Regions from separate parts of the Streptomyces sp. S186 genome, predicted to be linked through region 1. Evidence: riboswitches for the same ligand, from Rfam matches in the RefSeq annotation. Region 1 holds a riboswitch; each other region holds the start of a gene.

The links. A riboswitch is a leader RNA that binds a small molecule or an ion and turns the genes downstream of it on or off. The one in region 1 is predicted to bind cobalamin.
Region 2: linked by a shared signal. The riboswitch ahead of metE (5-methyltetrahydropteroyltriglutamate--homocysteine S-methyltransferase) and the one ahead of ACRAS8_RS24710 (HoxN/HupN/NixA family nickel/cobalt transporter) in region 1 are both predicted to bind cobalamin.
Region 3: linked by a shared signal. The riboswitch ahead of ACRAS8_RS27235 (cobalamin biosynthesis protein) and the one ahead of ACRAS8_RS24710 (HoxN/HupN/NixA family nickel/cobalt transporter) in region 1 are both predicted to bind cobalamin.

What each region holds. Positions count from the first base shown of each region.
Region 1 is NZ_CP193932.1:5,743,841-5,747,105, reverse strand. It holds gene ACRAS8_RS24725 (nucleoside/nucleotide kinase family protein) at 1-38, shown strand, start outside; gene ACRAS8_RS24720 (MarR family winged helix-turn-helix transcriptional regulator) at 205-831, shown strand; gene ACRAS8_RS24715 (alpha/beta fold hydrolase) at 828-1,676, shown strand; cobalamin riboswitch at 1,745-1,969, shown strand; gene ACRAS8_RS24710 (HoxN/HupN/NixA family nickel/cobalt transporter) at 2,001-3,224, shown strand.
Region 2 is NZ_CP193932.1:7,786,390-7,789,654, forward strand. It holds gene metE (5-methyltetrahydropteroyltriglutamate--homocysteine S-methyltransferase) at 1-1,300, opposite strand, end outside; cobalamin riboswitch at 1,465-1,686, opposite strand; gene ACRAS8_RS33970 (phosphotransferase) at 1,797-2,723, shown strand; gene ACRAS8_RS33975 (sensor histidine kinase) at 2,782-3,265, opposite strand, start outside.
Region 3 is NZ_CP193932.1:6,323,162-6,326,426, reverse strand. It holds gene ACRAS8_RS27245 (inorganic phosphate transporter) at 1-505, shown strand, start outside; gene ACRAS8_RS27240 (hypothetical protein) at 561-797, shown strand; cobalamin riboswitch at 1,025-1,157, shown strand; gene ACRAS8_RS27235 (cobalamin biosynthesis protein) at 1,288-2,253, shown strand; gene ACRAS8_RS27230 (cobyric acid synthase) at 2,250-3,265, shown strand, end outside.

The DNA of each region.
Region 1 (3,265 bases):
TCACCGAGGACGAGGCCCCACCCCCGCTGGACGACTGACCCCGCCCAACTCCGCACGACTCCCCCCAACTCCGTATGACGCCACCCACCTCTACATGACGCCGGCCAACTCCACAGCGTGCGGCGGCGCTTTGCTTCCGCCCGCACTTCCGCCCGTGCTTCCACACCTCTTCCAAATCGACACCGGAGATGTCATCATGACAGCATGAGTGTCATCGAGGGGGGTGCCGACGAGGGCACCGAAGCACTGCTGTACGACGTCATCCGACGCCTGTGGCCGCTGCACCGGACGATCGTGCGCGCGGTGGAGCGCGAGCTCGAAGGCACCGGCCTGACCGCCGGCGAGCACGCCCTGCTCGACGCGCTGCGCTACCACGGGCCGCGCACCGTCCCGCAGTTGGCGCGCTCACTGGGCCTGGACCGCCAGCCGGTGCAGCGCTGGGTGAACCACGCGGCGGAGCTGGGCCTGGTCGTGACGGCCCCCAATCCCGCTCACCGCCGCTCGTCCCTGATCCGGCTCACCGACGAGGGCACGGAGGTGATGCGAGGGATACAGGACGCCGAGGCGGCGGAACTCCGCCGCGGGCTGGCCGACCTGTCGACCGGTGAGGTCCGCGCGGCACTGCGGGTCCTGGATCGGCTCGGCGAGGAATTCCGGCACTTGGCGGACGGCTCGCGCGTTCCCTCGGAGGAAAGCGGCAATCCCGAAAAGCGGGACGCCACCACCCCGGACGCCGCACAGGCCGTGATACCGCCCGCAACCGGGCACCGGCCAGCGGCGCCCGCCCACCCGACCGACCGCCCGACGCCCACAGAAGGTCCCGCAGAATGACCCACGACTTCCAGGCATGGTCCGAGATCGACAACGGCACCGTGCCGATCGACGACGGCGAGCTGTTCTACGAGACGGCCGGGTCGGGGCCCGCGGTGGTACTGCTGCACGGCGGGATGCTCGACCAGCACATGTGGGACGAGCAGTTCGCCTGGCTGGTCAACTCCGGTCTGCGGGTGGTCCGTTACGACTCCCGCGGGCACGGCCTCTCCTCCACGGTGACCGGCGACTGGGCCAACCACGACGATCTGGTGGCCCTGCTGGACGCGCTCGACATACCCCGGGCCGTTCTCATCGGCCTCTCGCACGGCTCCCGGGTCGCACTGGACGCCGCGCTCGCCCACCCGGCGCGGGTGTCCGCCCTCTTCCTGGCCGCGCCCGGCATCAGCGGCCGCGCCTTCACCGACCCCTTCATCCTGGAGCACATCCGGGAGCAGGTCGCCGCGGTCGGCGAAGCGGACGGCGCGGAGCGCTATGTGGAGCACTTCCTGCGGATGTGGGTGGACGGGCCGTACCGTGCGCCGTCCGCCGTGCACCCCGGCTTCCGGGAGCGGATGCGTGCCTCCGCGTCCGCCAATGTCGAGGTGCACGCCGACGGCGTGGGCGCCGGCATGCCACTGGAGGTCGGCGCCGCGGAACGCCTGGGCGAGATACGGGTGCCGACCGCCGTCCTCGACGGCGACCTCGACTCCACCGACATTTCGGCCAACGCGCACGCCATAGCACTGCAGGTCCCCGGCGCCCGCCGCATACGCGTCCCGGCCGCCGGTCACATGGTCAACCTTGAGAACACCCCGCTCTTCGACCGGGAACTGCACGCCTTCCTGTCGTCCCTGGACCTCTGAACGCGGCCCGCCCCGCCCCGGCGGCCGCCCGGAGCGGGGCGTTCATGGCCGGTTCTCGGTCATGCCCGCTACAGTGATCGGGCCGTGGTGTTCGGGAAGACCGGTGCAGGACCTCGTGTCCCAGGCCGGCGCGGCCCTCGCCACTGTGATCGGGGAGTTTCCGCCCCTCTGCGTGCGCGCACCGTGCGCGCACCGTGCGCGCACGACGCCACTGACCGCAGCCTGCGGCCGGGAAGGCGGGGTGGACGCGGGTACCCGTAAGCCAGGAGACCGGCCACGGCATCTCACGAAGTGATCCACGAGGTGCTGGAGCGTGATGGCCGCATGGCCCTGTCCACTGACACGCCGGACAATTCCCCTTCCCCCCGCAACACCCCCGACCCCCTTGTCGGCATACCCGGATCCCCGGGATCGTTCCGCTGGCAACGCCGCGACACCGTCCGTACCGCCGGCCTGATGGCGGTGATCGCCGCGCTGCACATCGTCGCCTTCGGTGTGCTCTTCCTCCTGGTCGTACCGGGCCACTACACCGTCGGCAGCCAGGTGTTCGGCGCCGGGCTCGGCATCACCGCGTACACCCTGGGCATGCGGCACGCCTTCGACGCCGACCACATAGCGGCGATCGACAACACCACTCGCAAGCTGATGGCCGACGGCAAACGGCCGGTCTCGGTGGGCTTCTGGTTCGCGCTCGGCCACTCCAGCGTGGTCGTCGTGATGGCCGCGCTGGTGGCGGGCGGCGCCCAGCTCGCCGGCGCGCTGATGAACGACAACTCCCGTACGCACCAGACGCTCGGCCTCGTCGGCACGACCGTCTCCGGCACCTTCCTCTACCTCATCGCCGCCCTCAACCTGGTTGCCCTGGTCGGCATCCTGAAGGTCTTCCGGGCGATGCGGACGGGCGCGTACGACGAGCGGGAACTGGAGCAGCACCTGGATTCCCGGGGCTTCATGAACCGGATTCTCGGCCGCCTCACCAAGTCCATCAGCCGCCCGGGACAGATGTTCCCGCTCGGTTTCCTCTTCGGCATCGGCTTCGACACCGCGACCGAGGTGACGCTGATGGTGATGGCGGGCAGCGGCGCCGCGGCGGGCCTGCCCTGGTACGCGATCGTGTGCCTGCCGCTGCTGTTCGCCGCCGGGATGAGCCTGTTCGACACGCTCGACGGCACGTTCATGAACTTCGCGTACCAGTGGGCGTTCGCCAACCCCGTGCGCAAGGTCTACTACAACCTCACCATCACCGGCCTGTCGATCGCGGTCGCGTTCCTCATCGGCACCATCGAGCTGGTGACCGTCCTGCACGACAAGCTCGGCCTCGACGACCCGCTGACCTCGGGGATCTCCTCCCTCGACCTGGACAACGTGGGCTTCGTCATCGTCGGCCTGTTCATCGTGGTGTGGGCCGCGGCGCTGGCGTACTGGCGCTTCGGTGGCGTCGAAAAACGCTGGACCGCCCGCACGGCAACCATCAAGCCCACCCAGGCCACCCCAGTCACCCAGGCCACCGCCCCAGCACCTCACGCCGACGAGCCCAACGCCCCATAACCACCCTCACCCGCCGGACTGCGGCCCGCCCCACCACGGAA
Region 2 (3,265 bases), 2.0 Mb from region 1:
CGCGCTGGGCGGCGGCCCGCTCGCCGTACGGCTGGGAGCGGCGGGTGTCGGCCTCCGTGACGGCGGCGGCCCGGGCCCGGACGGCAGGGTCGTGGGTGATCGGCGAGGCCGTACGGGAGGCCAGATCGGCCCGGTTGGCGGCCAGCTCGGCGGCGATCGTGTCGGTGCCCCGGGCGAGGCCCCTGGCGAGGGTGACGGCCTCCGCGGTCTTCTGCTGTGCGAAGGCCAGCCAGCGCAGGATCTGCGGCTCGATGTCCCGCTCGGCCGCCGCGTCCAGCGGCACATGGAGCAGCGAGCAGGAGGCCGACACATCGACCCGGTCGGCCAGCCCGAGCAGGGTGCCCAGCGTGGACAGCGACTTCTCCAGGTCGTTGACCCAGATGTTGCGGCCGTTGACCACCCCCGCGACCAGGCGCTTGCCCGGCAGTCCGCCGACGGCGGCGAGGTCGTCCAGGTTGGCGGCGGCGGCCTCGGTGAAGTCCAGCGCGAGCCCGTCCACGGGTGCCTTGGCCAGCACCGGCAGGGCCGCGCCGAGCCGGTCGAAGTACGAGGCGACCAGCAGCTTCGGGCGGTTGGTGAGGGCACCGAGGTCGCGGTAGGCGCGCTCGGCGGCGTTCAGTTCGGCGGGCGTGCGGTCCTGGACGAGCGCCGGCTCGTCGAGCTGCACCCACTCGGCGCCGGCCGCCCGCAGATCGGCGAGGACCTCGGCGTACACCGGCAGCAGCCGGTCCAGCAGGGTCAGCGGGTCGAAGTCCGCGGGCACGCCCGGCGCGGGCTTGGCGAGCAGGAGGTAGGTGACCGGGCCGACGAGCACGGGCCGAGCGGTGAGGCCGAGCGCGAGCGCCTCGGCCAGCTCCGCGACCTGCTTGGTCGAGTCGGCCGTGAACACGGTGTCCGGGCCCAGTTCCGGCACCAGGTAGTGGTAGTTCGTGTCGAACCACTTGGTCATCTCCAGCGGCGCCACGTCCTGCGTGCCGCGCGCCATGGCGAAGTAGCCGTCCAGGGCGTCGGTCGCCACGGCGGCGCGGTGCCGCGCGGGGATCGCCCCCACCATGACGGTGGTGTCGAGGACGTGGTCGTAGTACGAGAAGTCACCGGTCGGCACCTCGTGGATGCCGGCCTCGGCGAGCTGCCGCCAGTGGGTGCGGCGCAGTTCGGCGGCCGCGGCGCGGAGGGCGTCCGCGGTGACGCGGCCCTTCCAGTAGCCCTCGACGGCCTTCTTGAGTTCCCGGCGGCGGCCCTGGCGGGGGTAGCCGTACACGGTGGCCCGTGCTGCCGCGACTGCGGACTTGGTGGTCACGGAGATCTCCTTCGCGAGATGAATCCCTGAGATCCCGGGGACCGGACGAGAGCGCGAAGGGCGACGAACCGGGCGGTGTGAGCGTGCACGGCGAGGCACGACCGTCCGCCTGGTATGAACGCCGACCCGCCCTCGAGGTCACCGGGATGTCCGCGCACGAGTCGTTCGCACACGGGCAGATGGCAGGTCTTCGGACTCGCGGGCACGTCCTCACCTACCAGGACACCTACTGGCCGTCGCTTCCCGGACCCGTACCTCGGGTCCAGTGCGTATGACGGCGGTCGTTCCCACTCACCGCTGCGGGGCAGTCCCGGATTCCCACCGGGTTCCCTCTTACGACGCTCCCGCCTGGCTTGACGGGGCGAACCAGCTGCACCGGCCAGCTTAGAGGGTGCGGGGGCCCGATGGGGCGTCGAGTCCACGATCCGGAAGGACCCGGCAGCCTCCGGCGGAAATTCGGGTGCCCGGGGCACCGCACTGTGATGGGGTCGATGCCATGCGCTCCCGCCCGCCTTCCCTCAGCGACGACGTCATCGCAGCCACGGTCGCCGGACACTGGCTGTCCGAGAACGCGCGGATCACCGAGGCCGGCTATCTCCCCTGGGGATTCGGCGCCCATCACTGGCGGATCTCCGGCGGCGGCACGACGCTGTTCGTCACCCTGGACCAGTTGGCGCCCCGGCACACCGCGGCCTCGCTGGAAGCGGCCTATGCGGGGGCCGCCGCGCTGGCCGCCGGCGGACTGGCTGCGGTGTGCGCACCGCTGCCGCACCGATCCGGCCGGTTCACCGTCGCCGTCGCGGGCGGCGCCCTGAGCGTGACGCCGTGGCTGGACGGGCACCCGCCGACCGAAGCGGAGGCCCGCGAGCCCGCCCACCTCGGCCAAGTCACCGACGCCCTGGCCGCGTTGCACGGCACCGAGCCGCCGAAGGGCCTGCCTGTCTGGGCCCCGCAGGTCGGCCCTGCGTTCGCCGACGAGGTGCGGGCCCGCACCGCCCGGCCATGGATGACCGGCCCGCTCGGCGAGGAGGCACGGCACGCGCTTGCCGAGCGCGTCGACGCCATCCGGCACTGGACGGCGCGCTATCACCTGCTGGCCGAGAGCGCGCTCGCCCACCGCGACCATTGGGTGCCGACCCACGGCGAGCCGCACTACGCCAACCAACTCGTCGGCCCCTGCGGGCTGCGGCTGGTCGACTGGGAATCGCTGGCCATCGCCCCGCGCGAGCGGGACTACGGCGATCTCCTCGCCGCCGGCGCCGAGGTGCCGCACGATCCGGCGCTGCTGGAGCTGTTCGCCCTCGACTGGCGGCTGTCCGAGATCGCCGCGTACACCCACTGGTTCGCCGGGCCCCACGTCGGCAACGACGACGACCACACGGCGCTGGAGGGATTGCGGGAGGAGCTGTCCGTCCCCGACTGAGGGTCCGTCCCCGACTGAGCCGGATCAGGGCGGCCGGCGGATGCCTGGCCCGTGCGGCTCAGCCCGCCGCCGGCAGATGGACCTCGAAGCGGCACCCGCCAGGCACGTTGCGCACCGCCGCGCGGCCCTGGTGAGCCTCGACGATGCCACGGACGATGGCCAGGCCCAGGCCCGCGCCGGCGGGCGGGGTCCGGGCGTCGGTGCCGCGCCAGCCGGTGTCGAAGACCCGGGGCAGGTCCTCCGCGGGGATCCCGCCGCAGCCGTCGGTGACGGACAGCACCACACCGGCGTCCCGCCGACGGGCGGAGACCGCGACGGTGCCGTCGGCAGGGGTCCGGCGGATGGCGTTGACCAGCAGATTGGCCAGCACCCGGGACATCTCGCGGCCGTCGACCTCGACCGGCACCCGTTCGACGCCGTCCCCGACGAGCCGTACGCCGTGTTCCCTGGCCAGCGCGTCGGCGCCGGCGATCGCGTCGCCCACGAGGTCGTAGACCGACATACGGGTCGGGGACAGGCACAGGACCCCGGCCTGGATGCGG
Region 3 (3,265 bases), 580 kb from region 1:
CATCCGGCCGCCGCAGGGCTTCGCCGCCCAGACGGGCGCGGCGGCCACCATCCTGGCCTCCTCCCACCTCGGTTTCGCGCTCTCCACCACCCAGGTCTGCTCGGGCGCCGTGATGGGCTCCGGGCTGGGCCGCAAGGGCGGCGTGGTGCGCTGGTCCACGGCCGGGCGGATGGTCGCGGCCTGGGGGCTGACGCTGCCGGCCGCCGGCCTGGTCTCCGCGGGGGCCGCGTTCCTCGCCGACCAGGGCACCTGGGGCGTGGCGGCGGTCGCCGTCCTGGCGCTGGCGATCTGCGGCGGCATCTGGGCGGCCTCCCGGCGCAAGCCGGTGGACCACACCAACGTCAACGAGGGTCCGGCGGCGGAGCCGGCCGGTGTCGTCACCACGGCGCTGCAGACCGTCTCCCCTCCCCCGGCGGGCCCGGTCGCCCCGGCGGCCACCGTCCCCGCAGCCGCCGGGTCGGACGGCGCGCCCGCTCCCGCCCGGCCCGTGTCCGCCACCTCCTGACGTCGACCACTCGTTCCAAGGCCCCCAAGAAGCCCAAGGACCCTAAGGACTAGCAATGCACATCGACTGGGCAGCTCTCGGCCAGGTCTTCGGCGTCAGCCTCGCGGTGACGGTCGGGATCGTGGGCCTGTTCACCGTCGGGATCGTGGGGACCTCCCGCAAGCCGGCCGCGGACGGCGACGGGGCGGCCACCACGGCACCGGCCGCCGGGGCGCGCGCCGGGGCACTGGCGGCCTTCGCGCTGTGCGCGGCGGCGGTGGCGTACGGGATCTATCTGATCGTCGCCGCCTGAGAACGGCGCCGGCGGATCTCCGGCCGTGGACGGGGCGTCAGGTGGACGCGGCAGCAGCCGCGGCCGCCGGGCGCCCCGTCCGTGTGTGTCCGGCTGGGGTGGTGCGCCGGCGGTCGCCCTGTGGTCTTGGCCACAGGTCCGGCGGCGGGGCTGCACCGCAGGTCAAGGGCGAGTTGACGGGCCTTCGCGGGCCGTGGTGGACTGCCCGGGCCAATCGGCGACAGCAGAGGAAGTCCGGTGCGAATCCGGCGCGGTCCCGCCACTGTCACCGGGGAGCGCTCCTCCAACGAGGGCCACGGTCCGTAGGACGTAGACGGGCGGGAAGGCCGGGGGCGGCGCCGATCCGGGAGCCAGGAGACTCTGGTCGCCGTCGCGTCGAGCCAGGGCGAGGACCCTGAGTGAGGACATACCGCCATGCCCGGCTGCCCGTCGAGAACCCCACTGCCCGCTGCCGCAGGGCCCGTTCACGGACGTCCGGCGGCCTGATCCGGTGCGCGGCGAACACGCGGGATATGCGTGCGGCGCGGCCCTCGGCTTCCTCGGTGATCTGATCGCGGCGGACCCGCGGCGCGGCCATCCGGTGGCCGCGTTCGGCCGGGCCGCGGGCGCCGTCGAGCGCCAACTGTGGCGCGACCACCGGGGCTACGGGGCGGTGCACACCGTGCTGTGCGCGGGCGGCGCGGCCGCCGGCGCCGCGCTGCTGGAGCGCGCCCTGCGGCACCGTCCGGGCGCCCGCACGGCGCTGACCGCGGCGGCGGTGTGGGCCGTACTGGGCGGCACCTCGCTGGGCCGGGAGGCGCGCGCCGTGGGCTGGGCGCTGGCCGTCGGCGATCTGGACGTGGCGCGGGAGCGGCTGCCGCATCTGTGCGGGCGCGATCCGCAGGCGCTGGACGGGCCGCAGATGGCCCGCGCGGTGGTGGAGTCGGTCGCCGAGAACACCTCGGACGCGGTGGTGGGCGCCCTGGTGTGGGGCGCGCTGGGCGGGGTGCCCGGTCTGGTGGCGTTCCGCGCGGTCAACACCCTGGACGCGATGGTCGGTCACAAGTCGCCGCGCTACCGGCGGTTCGGCTGGGCGGCGGCCCGCCTCGACGACGTCGCCGGCTGGCCGGGCGCGCGGCTGACCGCGGCGCTGGCGGTGCTGGCGGGCCCGGACCGGCGCGGTGCGCTGCGGGCCTGGCGGGCGGACGGCGCGGCACACCCGAGCCCCAACGCGGGCCCGGTGGAGGCGTCGTTCGCGGGTGCGCTGGGCGTCCGGCTCGGCGGCACCCTGGCGTACGGCGGGCGGGTGGAGCACCGGCCGGTGCTCAACGGCGGGGCGCGGCCGCCCGCGGTGGCCGACGTCGAACGGGCGGTACGGCTGTCCCGGCGGGTGGGTCTGCTGGCGCTGGGCGTCACGGTCGCCGGCCGGCTGGCGGTGGGCGCGCTGCGGCGCGGGAGCGGGAAGGGGACGCGGTGAGCGGGCGGCGGAAGGCGGCCGGGTCGGCCGTGGGCGGCGGGCTGCTGGTGGCCGGGACGACGTCCGACGCGGGCAAGAGCGTGGTGACCGCCGGCATCTGCCGCTGGCTGGTCCGGCAGGGCGTCTCGGTGGCGCCCTTCAAGGCGCAGAACATGTCGCTGAACTCGTTCGTGACCCGGGAGGGCGCGGAGATCGGCCGGGCGCAGGCGATGCAGGCGGCCGCGGCGCGGATCGAGCCGACCGCCCTGATGAACCCGGTGCTGCTCAAGCCGGGCAGCGACCGCAGCAGCCAGGTGGTGCTGCTGGGGAAGCCGGTGGGCGAGCTGAGTGCGCGGGGCTACCACGCGGGCAGACAGGAGCAGTTGCTGGGCACCGTCACGGACTGCCTGGCGGAGTTGCGCCGCACCCACGACGCGGTGATCTGCGAGGGCGCCGGCAGTCCGGCCGAGATCAACCTGCGGCGCACCGACATCGTCAACATGGGCATCGCCCGCGCGGCGCGGATCCCGGTCGTGGTGGTCGGCGACATCGACCGCGGCGGGGTCTTCGCGTCGTTCTTCGGCACCACCGCGCTGCTGTCGGCGGAGGACCAGGCGCTGGTCGCCGGTTACCTCGTCAACAAGTTCCGCGGCGATGTGACGCTGCTGGAACCGGGGTTGGAGATGCTGCGCGGGCTCACCGGGCGGCGGACCTACGGCGTCCTCCCGTACGCCCACGGGCTCGGGATCGACGAAGAGGACGGGCTGCGGGTGTCGCTGCGCGGGGCCGTACGGGAATCGGTGGTGGCACCGCCCGCGGGCGAGGACATCCTGCGCGTGGCGGTCTGCGCCGTCCCGCTGATGTCCAACTTCACCGACGTGGACGCGCTGGCGGCCGAACCGGGCGTGGTGGTGCGGTTCGTGGACCGGCCGGAGGAGCTGGCCGACGCGGATCTGGTGGTCCTGCCGGGGACCCGCGGCACGGTCCGCGCGCTGGCCTGGCTGCGCGAGCGCGGGCTGGCGGACGCGGTGGT